One region of the Dehalobacter sp. DCM genome, then DNA from elsewhere that is predicted to be linked to it. Evidence: riboswitches for the same ligand, from Rfam matches in the RefSeq annotation. Region 1 holds a riboswitch; the other holds the start of a gene.

Region 1 (7,513 bases):
GGCGCACTTGTCGGCGATGCAGCTATTAAGAACCTCGATGTATCAGGCAACGTCATCTATCAAGTTAACTGGTATGCAACAAGTTCGATGACAGGCGGCATTGCTGCTTCAATGTTCAGTTCAGGCGGCAGCAGGCCTGTAATAGATAATTGTTCCTTTACCGGCAACGTTACGGCTATTGCACAAGTTACGATTCTGAATAATGGGATTTCATCGTTTGCAGGTGGTATTGTCGGTTATGCGCGTGATGGAGTCATCAAAAATTCCAGCTATAAAGGCGGTAATATCCTAGCCACGACAATTCCAAGTTCGGGTAGCACAACAAGGGCTTGTGCAGGAGGCATAGCTGGGAATTTAAGCGAAAATGCCTCCATTATTAACTGCTATAGCACTGAAGGCAGTGATATCTCTGCAACAGGCAGCAGCAACAACCGTGCAGGCGGTATTGCGGGACAAACACAATACAGTTCCAACATATCTGTTTGTTATAATGCTGGAAGCGTTGATGCAACACCGGCAGCGGGCGGGACTGCTGAAATCGGCGGTATCTCAGGTCAAACCGAAGGCGCAAGCACGATTTCGGATTCCTATTGGCTTGATACCTGCGGTGCAGGGGCTCAAGCAGGCAGCGACAATTCTACAGCGACGACCGGAAAAATGATTGATGCCGCAATGAAAGCAACAGGTTTCCGAGATACATTAAATAGTGCTTTAAATGCAGTCTCTGATCAAACGCTTTATACATGGCTGCAAGCTTCCGGCAATTATCCGGAATTGTCTGCTGTATTTTGGAAACAACCGACTTCACCCAATATCTTTCCTGAGTCAAGGGTTAATGTAGTTACCCAGAGGCTAAGCGGTTCGGACCGTTTTGCTACCTCAGTATCCATTGCCGAAAGCCTCTATAGCGGCCCTATTAATCATTGTATTCTGGCCACCGGATTCAATTTCCCCGACGCCTTATCAGGAAGCTCCCTGGCCAACCTGCTGGATGCGCCGATTCTACTGGGAGGCAATTCAGCGCAGGACAGTCAGGAAGTACTCAACTATATTAGGACACATCTGACCGAAAACGGTACGCTCTATATTTTGGGCGGACAGGGCGCAGTATCCGAAAAACTTCTCGCTGCCCTGAGGGAGATGGGGGTAAAGAATATCCAAAGGATCTCCGGCCAGGATCGATATCTGACCAATCTGGAAATACTCAAGAAACTCAATGTTGCGAAGGGGACTCCTGTATTTATTACTACCGGAGAAAATTTCCCGGATGCTTTGAGCATCAGCTCCATTGCAGCCTCGCTCGGCTATCCTGTTCTGCTCAGCGGCAAGGATTCTCTTAATCAGGCCTCCCTTGATTATTTAAAAAACCTTGCGCCGGGTAAAATCTATTTCATAGGCGGCAGCGGCGCAGTCTCCGAAGCCTTGGCTCAGAAGCTTCAGCAGCTAACGGGCTTGTCTTCTGGCTCAGCGATTCGGATCCAAGGTCAGAACCGTTATCTGACAGCGCTGAATATTGCCAAATACTTTAACCTTGATACAAAAAAGGTATTGCTGGCAACCGGAACGGACTTCCCGGATGCGCTTTCCGGCACGACCTTGGCTGCTCATTATAACTCTCCGGTACTTCTCGTAGGAGGAGAAATGCAGCTGATTGAGGAATATTTGGACTCTCAAGCGTATACGGATGCAATCATCTGTGGTGGTACGGGCGCGATTCCACAATCTATTATTGAGGATTTATTTAAGTAAAAAAATAAGTAAATAGCCATAAAACACTGTAATTGCTGGTCACATCTTCGAGATACTTCGATGATGCCCTGCCAATGATATTCGTGGAATCCCAAAATTCAAGCTGTCTGCAAATAGAGCAAAGATTTCAGTTTACACTGTTCTTTGCTCTATTTCTATACACCTGCTTATTTGACGGTTACGTTAAAATGTTACAAATTGTTTTTAGAGTAGAGTAGAGTAGATTTTATCTCCCCAGATAGGAAAAGTGCATATAATCATTTGACGAGTGCCAGGCGTTTCCGCCCCAGGTAAAGCCGTATTTATTGAAAGCGTTTACAACGTCGCCGTTTAATGGAATTGAGTATGGACTTATTCCCGGTTTCCAGAAAGATCCAGCCTTGATAACGCCGGTGTTGGTAATCATATAATTCTCATTCGGGTTGATATCAACGGCCAGTCCCCAGCGGTGCTCCGAGGTCGGTTCCGGGCGCCAGGCATATCCCTGAACGCTATAAATTGGAAATTTTTCCGGGCCTTCATAGATTTCTTTGAATACTGACTGAATCCGGTCGGCAATAGCCTTATTGACGGTCAATGTGCGTTTTCCTGAGTACTTTTCACCGCTTGCTTTCAATAGCCAGACATCGACAGAAATCGTCGTCATATGCTGAACGGACTCAGTGGCACTTGGATAGACCGGATTGCTTAGAGAACCAAAGACCAGGATGTATTTTTCTTCTGTATATCCCAGATCAAGCAGCGGATCGGAAGATTCCTCGGGATAAAAGTCTGAGGTGTTGTCCCATTCACGGGAATGTTTCATGCTGCGACGATTATTCGAATAACGATATCCATTTTCAGAGATTAGTTTATCAATGGTGGAATTGCTTATTGCGGACTCGCCGCCCAGAATGCAGAGCGTTTTCCCCGAGGTGTTGGAATCAAAATACGAGCGGGTCGAAGCGGATAGGGTTGAACTGACAAGAACAATCGGCGAGTTCGTCTTTGCGGCATAGGCTGATCCGGACAAAGCGTCTGCGTAGTCCTCACCGGTCGCGATCATGACGTTAGGTCCAGGTACGTCACAGCCGAAGCGGTTGATGACGGCAATGTTTCGATCATATTTATTTACCCCGGTGATCCGTTCCGGATTTGGGAACATTTGAGCGACATTATCGCTGATAATATCGGTATCACCGATCACATACGTATTGGTAATCGGATGAGATTGGATATATGCTTCTGCTTCCGGTGAGATACGGTCTTTTGAGACTAAAATTATCGGTACGTTTTTGCAGGCGGCGATGGAAGATACCGAAAGGGCATCCGTAAAGCCATCGCCTGATGTGATAAAAATTTCTGACGTATTAACGGATTGACTGGCTACGACAACGGAGGTCGCATACCTGTCAGGGCCAGCCCAACGGGTTACAGTTATTCCCATCTTCTGTAATTCCAACTGAAGCGTATTCGATAAGACAGCAGTCCCGCCGATAAGAATCACACATTTCACTTGAAGATCAGTTAAGGTTTGTTTGGTCGCTGACGGCAGGGATTTTTTTGTTGCGAGCAAGATCGGTGCATTGAACTGTTTAGCTGTTACAGCAGAAACCAAAGCATCCGGGTAATTATCGCCACTGACAATAATTGCATAATCCGATTGTGTCCAGCCGGTATGGGCGATCGCGGCAGCGGTTGCATAGCGATCTTGCCCGGAGACACGGATGGTGGTCTCTTCCGTGTTGCCCAAAGCAGGTATCTGTGATGAAAGGACTAGGATCAGGGAAGCTGTTATACAAAGAAAGATTCTTAAGCCGCGCGGCATCAACATTTCACTTCCATTTCTTAAAAGAATAAAACAAAAAAACAAGCGATCAATGAATCATAGATGCTTGTTTAATGCTCTCTATGGTTCGGCAGTCTGGCAATCCTGGCATAAATGCTTTAGACCCATGACTTTGCGGCCCAGCCTTTCAGCTGGTGTGCTCTTGTCGTCATAAATATATATTCATTTCGAAACATTTATTGTTGAAATAATTCTATTGAATTTTCCGACGATTGTCAATCCATTTGCGGCATCGTTCGCCTGCATATGTCAATGACAAATGCTCGCGGATACAAGTTTACATGAAGGAATTAAATGTTTTTTAGAGAAAAATATTCGAATTTGATGGTTGTGGCTCAAAATGACGTAGGGTTTATTGATGATTAGTTACGAATGGAGGAGAGAATGTGTCCAACGAAACCGATGTTACGGTAATACTACCGCCACCGGCAATACCACTAAGGATTCTTAGTGATCCTGCACCTGAACCTGTACCCCGGCCTCAGGGATATAATGGTTCTGATCTGACACAAAAAAAGAAGAAAGAACGGCGTATGGAGCTCCAGGGACTGGAGGTGGGAGATCCCCGATCGACAATAAATCTGCTGAAACTTGGACTGCATAATGTTGCCCAATCTCTGCCGCCGATATTACGGAAATACGGGTGGATGATACCGATTATTCTTGTAATATGGACGGGATTAGGAACGTTCAGCGCGTATAAGATGATGGCTGCGGCACCTGCATTGGCGCCGCTGTGGATGTTCCTGGATAAGATCATACTGGTTTTGGTCTTTCTGACGGCTTCTTACAATAATTTTATCGGGAAAGCCATCTATGCCACTGTCGTTCTTCGCGTCATCGTCCCTTTAGTCCGGCGCGTACGGCGAGAGGGCTTCCGTAAAGTAAAAACAAATTTTACATCGCTGATACCTGATTTGCAAAAAAATTGGGCGGAAGTCGGGGCACGCAGTCTCGGCATTCTGATCCTATTCGCCGGTCTTGCTGCGATGATCTCTAATTTTCTGACACGGAACAATGCGATTGATAAAATCGCGGTTTCACTGGCTATTGCATTTGCCATAATGAAAGCGCTTGGTGATGGACCGCGTAGTATTCCGTTTATGACCGGACGCGTCGTTATGAATGATCTGTTTGTCTTGCTGCGTAAACCAAGCCCAGTACGCAATCATCATATTTATGTAGCGCTCAGCGGACTGACGCTTGGCTTTCTGAGCAGTATTCTGCTTGCCGTTCTGAGAAAGCCGTTGGGAGAGAATATAGGGTATATCCTGGGGGCGATTGCCGTGGTCGCCGGCTTAGTACTGATAGTGGTCATGAAATCCAAACAAGCCGATGCGTAAATTTAAAGATCGGACATACGGCTTTGAAACACAATTTGACGCGGATACCGGCTTATATATTCGCAGCAATGTTTTGAACGAGAACGGTGAAGATACCGGGGAAGAACCCTTTATGGCGGAAATGCCTCATCTGCTGGACATTGGCATCATGGGCCATTGTGATCATGGCGGCAGCGGTCTGTGCGTGCAGTCGGGCGTTCAGTGCTATCAGGATGGATGGCATAAACACGAGCCGAACATGTCTTTATTGGATTACAAAGCGATAATCCGGCAGTGTGAAGGCCATGTATGTCAGATTGCTCTCGGAGGCAGAGGAGATCCGGACATGCATGACGATTTTGAAGCAATCCTGGTCAGTACACGCGAGGCTGGGGTCGTTCCGAATATGACAACATCCGGGCTCGGGCTCACTTCGGTCAAGGCACGCCTGATCGCTGAATATTGCGGAGCCGCCGCAGTCAGTTGGTATCGTTCAGAATATACGCTAAAGGCTATCGCTGCCTTACTGGATGAAGGTGTTCACACCAATATTCATTATGTACTGAGCAATCAGTCACTGGATGAAGCGATTGCGCTCATTGAACAAAAAAGAATCCCCAAGGGGATCGGAAGAATCATCTTCCTGCTGCACAAACCGGTGGGACTGGGGCGGCAAGACAATGTATTGGATATCCTGAATCCAAAGGTGCGTTACTTTTTCGGCTTGTTCAATGACGCAGAAAACTGCCGAATCGCCGGATTCGACAGCTGTTGTGTACCGGGACTTCTGAATATGGCTTGGAAAGTCCATCCGGCCAGCATCGAGCCATGTGAAGGCGGACGGTTCAGCGCTTATGTTACGCCGGATATGCAGATGCTGCCCTGCAGCTTTGACCAGCAGCAGCGCTGGAAGGTTGACTTGCGTCGCCATACATTGCTGGAAGCCTGGAATAGCAAGGAATTTGATGAATTTCGAAAGATAATGAGAAATAGTTGTCCGGACTGCAGTCTGAAGGGCTATTGCCTTGGCGGATGTCCGGTTGTACCTGAAATCGTCCTATGCGGGATGATACGAGGAGGGAAAAAGATTGAAAATACGAACTGAGTTTGTTACCAATTCAAGCAGTACCAGTTTTGGCGCGTCGCTTGGCGATGCTGTCGCTGCCGTTTTGGTGGGACTTGCTGTATTTCAATGTGATTGCAGCAGGGTTGAGGAAAGCGACAAAGTGGATGAAGAGGACGGTGGCGGCGGAGGAGGCGGAGACGCCGAATTAGAGGGTGCCATGGCTGCAGCGGCTCAGGCGGCGCAGGCAGCCGCCGAGAAAATGGCCGCAGATGCTGCGGCAAAGGATGCGCTGATTGGTGGGGTACTGGATGCGGAGAGCGCCAAACTGGAGGCAGCCGGCAGCAAAATTGACCAGGAAATCGACGCGTATACAAAGCAATGGGCTGATGCGCAGACGACAGCGGATAAGAGCGACCCGAGCTTTGATAAGATGAATCAGCAATATCAAGACTATATCGATTATTTAAAAAGTCAAAAAGACCAAATCGAAGCACAAAAATACCAGCTGGCTGTGACAAAGGCGGAAGAAGCAGCAGCTAAAGCGGCAAAGAGCGATTGGGTCAAACAACAGCAGGAGGATCTGGTCCAGGTCAAAGAGCAAAAAGCTTACCTGGAAGCTGTCGCTAAAGGGTATGGGCAGCATAAAAGCTACGATACCAGTGCGGTGCAAAGCCAGATTGAAGCCTTAAAGCAACGGGAAAATGAGCTTCAGGGAACGCTGAAAGCAAACAATGCCGAGATCAATTACACCCCGAAGGATCGTACTCCGATTGGCCCGGATCCGGAAATAATCCGGATCCAACAGGAACACAAACAAAAAATGGAACAGCTGCAAAACGAGATTAATGTTGCCAAAGAAGAGCGCAATAACGCGCGCAGAGATGAATTGATCAAAGAACAGCAATGGCAGCAAAAGGTCGCAGAAAATGAAATGGCCAAAGCAAGTTTCTGGAATGTCTTGACGAAAGCAGGCGAACTGACGCAAACGGCCGCCGACACCGGTGTCGATATCCTTTCCAATGTGACGGGACCGGTTGGAAAGACGATCAAAACTGCTTATACCGGACTTAAAGGTGTAGCCGGGGGACTCGGCGAAGGGTTGGCCAAAGGGAATATTCTCAACGAAGTGGGTAAGGGTGCTTTGGGAGGACTCAGTGATATCGCCAAAGATAAACTCGGGGGATTTGTCGGGGACCGTTGGGGCGAAGCTGCAGGTAAGGCGGCCCAGAATATCTATAATGTCGGCGCTGAGGCAGGTAAAGAAATGTATGGAACCTTTGTCGACGGACCTGAGAAAGGGAAAGAAGGCGAGTTTCTGACAAATATCGTGACTTCCGGTTTTAAAGGCGCAATGAAAGGCGCTTTGGACTCATCCTTAAATGTCCTCGGAGACGGAATCCTGCCAGAAGGCGGAAAAATACCTGAAGGACTGGATTGGTCGGATGTCAATGTCGGTTCGTTTATTAACTCCATCCGGAATTCAAACCCTTTGACCCAAAGCTTCGGGCAGACAGCGATCAATAACGGCCTGCAAAGCTGGGCGACGGA
Region 2 (7,513 bases), 1.4 Mb from region 1:
ACTGCCCTTTCAAGGCTCAACGCTTTTCTGGACTCCGAACTGGAGCAAGTGTTGTGCTTTGACACGGCCATTGACGCTGAAAGGTTCTGTACCGAAAAAAGCGCCATTTTTCTAGTCATGCCGGAAGAAGATAACACGAAGTATTTCATCATCAGCCTGATCGTTCAGCAGCTCTACCGGGAAATCCTCTCGGTGGCCGACGAGCATGGCGGCAAACTCCCCAACCGAGTGATGATGTTCCTCGATGAAATCGGCACCATACCAAAAATCGAGTCAGCGGAGATGATGTTCAGCGCCAGTCGTTCCCGCCGCGTGTCTATTGTAGCGATCATACAATCGTTTGCTCAATTGGAGAAAAACTACGGACGTGAGGGTTCCGCCATCATTATCGACAACTGTCAGGATACGGTGTTCGGCGGTTTCGCCCCCAACAGTGAATCCGCGCAGATATTGTCGAAGGCCCTCGGCAGCAAAACCGTAATGAGCGGCTCCATCAGCCGTGGCAAAAACGATCCCAGCCAATCCCTGCAGATGATCGAGCGGCCACTGCTGACCCCTGACGAATTGAAGTCCATGCCCAAGGGACATTTTATTGTGACCAAGACCGGAGCGTATCCCATGCGCACCAGACTGAAGCTGTTCATGGAATGGGGCATTGTCTTTGGGAAGCAATACGTAATCGCAGAGCAGTCCGCCAGAATAGTGGAGTACGCTGACCGCTTCACCCTTGAAGAAGAAATCATCCGGCGCCATGCCGCCTGTGAAGAAATGCCGGAAGAACCAAAAGCTCCTGAGTCCGGATCAGGCGGAATGCTTCATACGCCGGGACCAACGATCAATCTTGACCCTTTTATTCAAAAACAGGAATCTACAAGGGGGTGACGCTATGGGGTACTTTACCTCGCTTTATTCCTCCGAACTGCCACACCGTGCAAGAGCCGTCTATATGTATCTTTCCGACCGCTCCGACAAGGAAGGTAAATGCTATCCGGCAATTGGTACCATCGCCAGGGAGCTGAAGCTGTCCCGGAGTACCGTCAAGCGCGCCCTTGCTGACTTGGAAAAGAGCGGATATCTCCGCAAGGAACAGCGTTGGCGGGAAAACGGCGGAAAGAGCAGCAACATGTTCTATCTGAAAAAGTTAGATAGCAGTTGATTGAAGAAAAATATATTTTTACACCAAGGGAAAAGTCCGTCCATTTTGTGAACCATGGAAGGGTTCATGGTGAACCATGAAGGCGAACCTCTCACTCTAAGAGTGTTCAACAGCAGAAAAAGAACAAGAAGGACGAACTATTTCAGACCTTGGGTTATTGTAATGGGCGTAAGTAAGCCGGTGTCCGGATGTATGGTGATGATCCCTCTGTTTTTATTTTTGGCATAAGCAATGAGGTGGCTTACAGGTTCCATCCGGTATATGAGCGGATCATCATCATAGACCGCGAGTACAAAATTGGAGCGGTTAACAAGATATTTATTGCACAATAGATAACAGTCATGTTCGTAATGAGTGCAAAGCGTGTATTCGGAGGTGCTTCTCTCTGCAATCGAGAAATAGCGATTTCTAAGCTGGGGCGTCCATTTCGTGGCCTGTTCCTCATAAGGCAGCACGCAATGAAGCTGAATATCGGAACCCCGACGCTGAAGTCCAAGGACTAGCTCCGCACCCCACATAGGGGCGCCCGGCTCACAATTCGAATAAAAAGCAGTGACTCCGTTTTGGTATAGAGCCAGGATTTGCATCAGCAGGGTTGCTTTGATTTGTTGACACAGATAGTCCTCCTCATCGTACCCGAAAGGGAAACGTAATGGATTATGCCCTGCAAACGCGCAAGCTAACGTATTCATTTTTTCACTCCCGTTTTAATTATGTGGTCATAATGTGCATAAAGGCTATTCCATTATATGCCAACTGTGCATACAATACAAGTAATCAGTTAAAATAAGGACGGTGAGTTTATGGAACTGGACTATAAGGCTATCGGGCAGAGGATAAAAGACGCGAGAGCCCGAATCGGTATGAGCCAGGAGCGGCTGGCAGAACTGGCCGGACTTTCGATGACGCATATGAGTCACATCGAAACCGGTAACACAAAGGTCAGCCTTCCGGCATTGGTACAGGTCGCAAACGCATTGAACGTATCGCTGGATGACTTGGTGTGTGACAGCCTTGATAAGGCAAAGAAAATTTTTGAGAATGAAATTACACAGACGGTTCAGGACTGCAGTGAACAAGAGGTTCGAGTTATTGCCGACACGATTATTGCCCTGAAAAGCTCTTTGAGGAAACGCAGCCGATAATACAGTAAAAATCTCAGGCAGCTTCTGACGAAAGCTTCCTGAGATTTTATTTGCCTGAAGGTATTCTTTTAGTGCCTGACTTGCGAATGCAGTTCATAATGCGACTTTGTTTCTGCCTTTCTTTTTTGCTTGGTAGAGTTTTTTGTCCATAAGCTCCACCACCTGATCGACTGTATGGACGCCGCTAGTTTTATCTATGGTTTGTACGCCAAAGCTGCAGGTAATCTTTATGTGAATATCATTGATATAAAAACGTTTACTCTCCACTGAATGGCGCAGGCGGTTTGCTATTTTCACGACCGTATTTCGGCTGAGCTCTGGCAGACAAACCAGTAGTTCATCCCCGCCATAACGGGCCACCCATCCATCCTTCTTTCGGATATGCCGGAGAAATACACATGCGATTTGTTTCAGGATGTGATCGCCGGCAATATGTCCATACTGGTCATTGACTTTTTTGAAGAAGTCGATATCCGCATATATAAACGAAATAGGATCACTGTTTCGGAAAGTTCGTTCTAAATCGATTGGAAGCTGTTCGTCAATATACCTGCGGTTATATAAATTTGTCAGAGGGTCTGTGATTGCTAATTTTTGCATATGCTCAAGCGAGGTCGAGCCGGTTCTCATGTCACCGAGATGAATAAGCTCCAGACAGCAAGTCTGACCGCCGATAGTAATCGGTATGCTGGTGACGATTTCAAGCAGGCCGTCATTTTCTCTGATAGAGAATGTTGCTTCATGAAATCCCTCGAATGAGACGGGAGCTTCCTTGGGGTTATCGGTTTCCTCGCTTTCATAAAGCATTTGCTTATGGCTGCCATCCCAAATTCGAGTAACAGGATAATATTTTTGTAGCATCCCTATGGATGCCACTGCTTGCGTTAAACTATCAAATATCATACTTATCGATTCCTTTTATAAAATACTGATGTCAAGAATATAAACAGTGTTGCAAAAACGTCCTGATTCTTGAAATAAGAATTTTCTTGTGTCTGTCAGCAGGTTTAAAGTCCTGCTGAATTGCCGATTTATCCTCATATGGAAGGATCATATGTGAAGGGCGGTGCTGCCGCAAGAACAGTATGAATTCATCCATTGGCAAAGTGCGTTCAAATCGTAACGGGATCTTATACGTTCTGCAGTAGTCAGAGATCAGAGAATCCAACATCGCCCACTGCACCGTGATGACCGGGAGCCTCCGATTTCTACACTCTTCTATTATGCCATAATTCTGCCGGTTTTTTAAGTATCCTGCAATAATGAGAAAATCAATACGCTCATCGCAGAATATCAATGTCTGCTCCTTAGATGTTGTCAGAGCAACGACCTGAACCCCGGTTGAAGTCATATAATCTGCTAATTCTTGGGCTTTCTCCATTAATCGATCCGATAAAATCAAAACACGGATAGAGGAAGTATTTTTCACTTCGATTTTCATAGCTTATTCGCCTCCTTTCGTAGGAGCTTACTCCGCTGCGTATAAGTTTGCCAACTTTATAGTATTCTATGAGTATGCATTTTAATATACTTTACGTTAATTTTCAAGTTAAACTGTATTCTTTAAGATTACTATAAAGGAGGCTTAAAGCATATTATGTTGAATCGAAAAGAATTTGGGGCTGCCATCCGCAATGCCCGGTTAGAAAATAAGTTAACCCAGGAAAAACTGGCGGAAATGCTTGGAGTAACGCCTGTCCATGTCAAGCAATTAGAATCAGGAAGCAGAATGCCGTCGTTAGAGCTTCTCCACAATATTGCCGTCACGCTGAATTTCTCAGTAGATGGGGCATTCTTTCCGGCAGATGTAAAGAACACGGAAATGCTGGACAAACTCGAACGGATACTTAATCTATGTACATCACATGATTTGCGTGTGGTTTATGCCACAGCCATTGCATTAACCGACAAAGACATGGAGAACTCAATCTAACCGGGAGTTACATCGCTAGTTTTTCTTCCTTCTCTTGGAAACTAAGGAAGCAATTCCGACAACAGCTAGAGCTCCAAGTAAGACCAGAATAATGATCAGCTTCTCTTCTGGAGTTGCCTGAAGAAAATCAGAACCCAGCATATGGTCCTCTCCTTTCTCGATGTTTGTATTGTCTGCAACGGCATATTCCGTTGCGGTTTATTGCACTGTCTTATTCTTGGACTCTATTGGAAATCCAATGGCAGAGCAACAAGCAAATATGTCATCATCCAAGGATATTCGATGAATTCACTTATAATAGTGTAAAATTTCATATTATGTATGATTGTAACATATATCTTTAGACTACTACAAGCATAACAACATATATGCGTGGACTAGTCGCCTCAAATTATCACTTATGATGTTTTTGGAGGTGATTACAGTGTCGACGCATGAATATGAGAAATATGTACGTGACCGCATTACGCAGTTAAGATTGCAAAAAGGGATATCGGAATATAAGTTGAGTTATGACCTGGGGCACAGCAGAGGCTATATTTACAATATCACGTCTGGAAAATCACTTCCACCGTTAACTGAGCTTTTCTCAATTTGCGAGTATTTTGATATCACTCCGGCGGAGTTTTTTGATGACAGGATATCCAATCCGGAATTGATCCAAAAAGCTGTAGAAGGGCTGAAAACGCTGAGCGACAGCGACATGCTATTGATTTTAAACCACATAAACCGATTGCAACAGAAATAAAACGACAGCCACTTACCGATTTCGCCGGTAGGTGGTTTTTTTGTGCCTTAAGCGTACAACACGGCATTAATATTTACTATTTTTTACATTTAAATTGTTGAATTTTATTTAAAAGTGGCATATAATGGTATTGGTAATTATACACATATTTGATATAAAAGTTCAAGTGGGCGAATTATACAGAAAAGAGGTGTTTTGAAGAGCTAGACTTTACTGCACCGTTAGACATACATTTAGGATACTTGGCCCCCTTTTCTTATGCGAGAACTTAATAAAAATTAAATCGAATAGTGCTAAGAGCAAACCTGCCTAAAGGTAGGGACGCAAAGCCATAGGATCTAAGGTGCTTATGAAGCGCTAAGACAGCCTGGCTGCCGGAAGCTGTAACAGAAGCCTGCCCATCCATGGGTAGGTTTTTGTGTTTTTTTGTACAGCTTTTGTCCAATTGTTTTGGAGATACTGGTGTCCCTGCTTTCGCTTGCGGTTTCTTATGGCGAAAGAAAGGACTAGGGATATGACCAGAGATACGCAACTTTTTTTGGTGTTGAAATAAAGACTACGGATTAAATTCTTTAGCCCCCCTCCAAGTTAAAAATGATACAAAAAAGTCCCCAATTTGTGACTTGCAAATTGTGGACTTTTTTTATTCGACACAATTCTACCGTTATCGACCTGAAGGTTACTTTTTCTTCTCTGTAAACACAAACAGTCAAAGTGCGGTCTGTATGCCACACTGCCGTTCACCGCCGCTTGTTCTTCGTTTCCGGATTTCAAAAATCACGAAATGGAGGACAAGCCTTATGGAAGAAGGCAAAAAACGGACCGATTACAGGAAGCTATACCCTAACATGAAAGAAGAAATCTATGAGGTACTGGAGCAATCTGACCGGAAGATCAAGTACAGTAGATATGATCTGAAAACAGAACGATGCAGCATCGACTATGAGAAAGGAACGGTTACATACATTCCAAGCCGCGAAGATTCCCTCGATAGGCTTGAAGAACAGAATTACCAGTTTTCAGACCAGAGCGAAAGCGTGGAAGATCGTGCAATCAAAGACACCATGATAACTGATATGAAGTCTTGCATAGAGCGGCTTTCAATGGAGGATCAAACTTTAATTTCCTATATCTTTTTCAATGGGGGTACCCAGCAAGGTTATGGGGAATTGATTGGCATGACGCAACGTGGCGTTGGTAAACGTCAGGAAAAAATCCTTGAAAAGCTCAGAAAGATGATGGGCATAGATATTTAAAAAATTTTAAAATTTTAGTTCTGAACCCTCTCACTTAACGGCCAATTAAGTGAGGGGGTTTTTTCTATCCCTCTTTCGCTCTTTGAAAATTTCATATCCGACAGCATAAATACATGATCTGTCCGGCCGTGATGAGCGGCAGCGACATTGATGGGCGCGCCAAGACTACCTGCGGATGGGTGACAGACATCCGTCGAACCGATGGCATCGAAGGCGACGAGCGGCAAGGCCCGGTCAAAAAACGGTCTATGGTGGACCGTATCGCCATGAAACGGACAGTGTTAAAGCTACTTCTGCCCAGCCACAGACTCAAGCAATGGGGGCAGCTCGGTGAGAACCACGGAGAGGTGAAATCCCTATGAGGCTTGCTGACCACAAGCCGTTTTATGCTGCCGCCCTAGCTTCGGGAAGTAGTGTCGAATAGAAGCAGCCAAATGAAGAACAAGAGATCGTTTGATCTTAGAAACTACGCGGCAGGATTTTTAATGCTCTTTTCCCATCCTGCCGCGTCCTTGTAAGATTAAATACCAACGAGGAGGTAATGTTATGAGCAACAAATCACTGAGTGAATTGCTGGAAAAAGATCTGGCCGTCGGCTATGTATATGGTTATGACGGAACGCGTCAGGTCTTTTATTTCGAGAACTCCCCTGCAAACATTGCAAATTTTATCATGCTTCATAGCGAAAACACAGATAAAATCGTTCTGACAGATCAGGTAGACAGACTAATCTTAAATACCTTTGGAGAGTTCATCAACCAGTGCCCCGATCAAGCATTCCTGCAGGAAGTCCTGAGAGAGCTGGTACCCATGCAGATGGGGGAAAAAGAGCCATCTGAGATACTGACCGCCAACGAAGATGAATTTACGAAGCTTTTGTATGAAGAAGATCAACAAGTAACGGAAGCCGAGCTGCGGATGTTGTAGCTCCGGCTTTTAATTAAATACGGAACGGAGGTCTTTATGAAAGAACAATTACGTGCTTGGCTCTATTGCCGGATTGATGCTCCGGAAGATACACATGGCACCTTGAAAAGTCAGAAGGAAGAACTCTATGATTATGCGGAGCAGATGGGCTTTACCGTCGACGGCTACGCCGAAGATTTGGGTAATGGTCTGAATTTAAACCGTCCTGGTCTTCTGGAGATCGAGAAGGCCGCAAGCGAAAATCAAATGGATGTATTGGTCGTGAAAAGGCTTGACCGTATCGGACGGGATACAGCACAAGTGCTCGAATTTCTCCGGGGACTAGACCAGTTGGGCATTGCGATTTAT

Evidence for each region. Region 1 has a riboswitch for cyclic di-GMP ahead of LPY66_RS07585 (cell wall-binding repeat-containing protein). Riboswitches for the same ligand answer to the same signal wherever they lie in the genome.
Region 2: linked by a shared signal. The riboswitch ahead of LPY66_RS13915 (sigma-70 family RNA polymerase sigma factor) and the one ahead of LPY66_RS07585 (cell wall-binding repeat-containing protein) in region 1 are both predicted to bind cyclic di-GMP.

The regions. Positions count from the first base shown of each region.
Region 1 is NZ_CP092282.1:1,610,273-1,617,785, forward strand. It holds gene LPY66_RS07580 (cell wall-binding repeat-containing protein) at 1-1,749, shown strand, start outside; gene LPY66_RS07585 (cell wall-binding repeat-containing protein) at 1,976-3,562, opposite strand; cyclic di-GMP riboswitch class I at 3,644-3,728, opposite strand; gene LPY66_RS07590 (hypothetical protein) at 3,964-4,920, shown strand; gene LPY66_RS07595 (radical SAM protein) at 4,913-6,004, shown strand; gene LPY66_RS07600 (hypothetical protein) at 5,988-7,513, shown strand, end outside.
Region 2 is NZ_CP092282.1:3,011,084-3,018,596, reverse strand. It holds gene LPY66_RS13960 (VirD4-like conjugal transfer protein, CD1115 family) at 1-882, shown strand, start outside; gene LPY66_RS13955 (helix-turn-helix domain-containing protein) at 887-1,156, shown strand; gene LPY66_RS13950 (SLOG family protein) at 1,294-1,848, opposite strand; gene LPY66_RS13945 (helix-turn-helix domain-containing protein) at 1,960-2,301, shown strand; gene LPY66_RS13940 (GGDEF domain-containing protein) at 2,395-3,204, opposite strand; gene LPY66_RS13935 (hypothetical protein) at 3,236-3,742, opposite strand; gene LPY66_RS13930 (helix-turn-helix domain-containing protein) at 3,899-4,234, shown strand; gene LPY66_RS13925 (LPXTG cell wall anchor domain-containing protein) at 4,250-4,375, opposite strand; gene LPY66_RS13920 (helix-turn-helix domain-containing protein) at 4,659-4,982, shown strand; cyclic di-GMP riboswitch class I at 5,271-5,361, shown strand; gene LPY66_RS13915 (sigma-70 family RNA polymerase sigma factor) at 5,783-6,238, shown strand; gene LPY66_RS13910 (hypothetical protein) at 6,330-6,506, opposite strand; gene LPY66_RS13905 (resolvase) at 6,785-7,165, shown strand; gene LPY66_RS13900 (recombinase family protein) at 7,202-7,513, shown strand, end outside.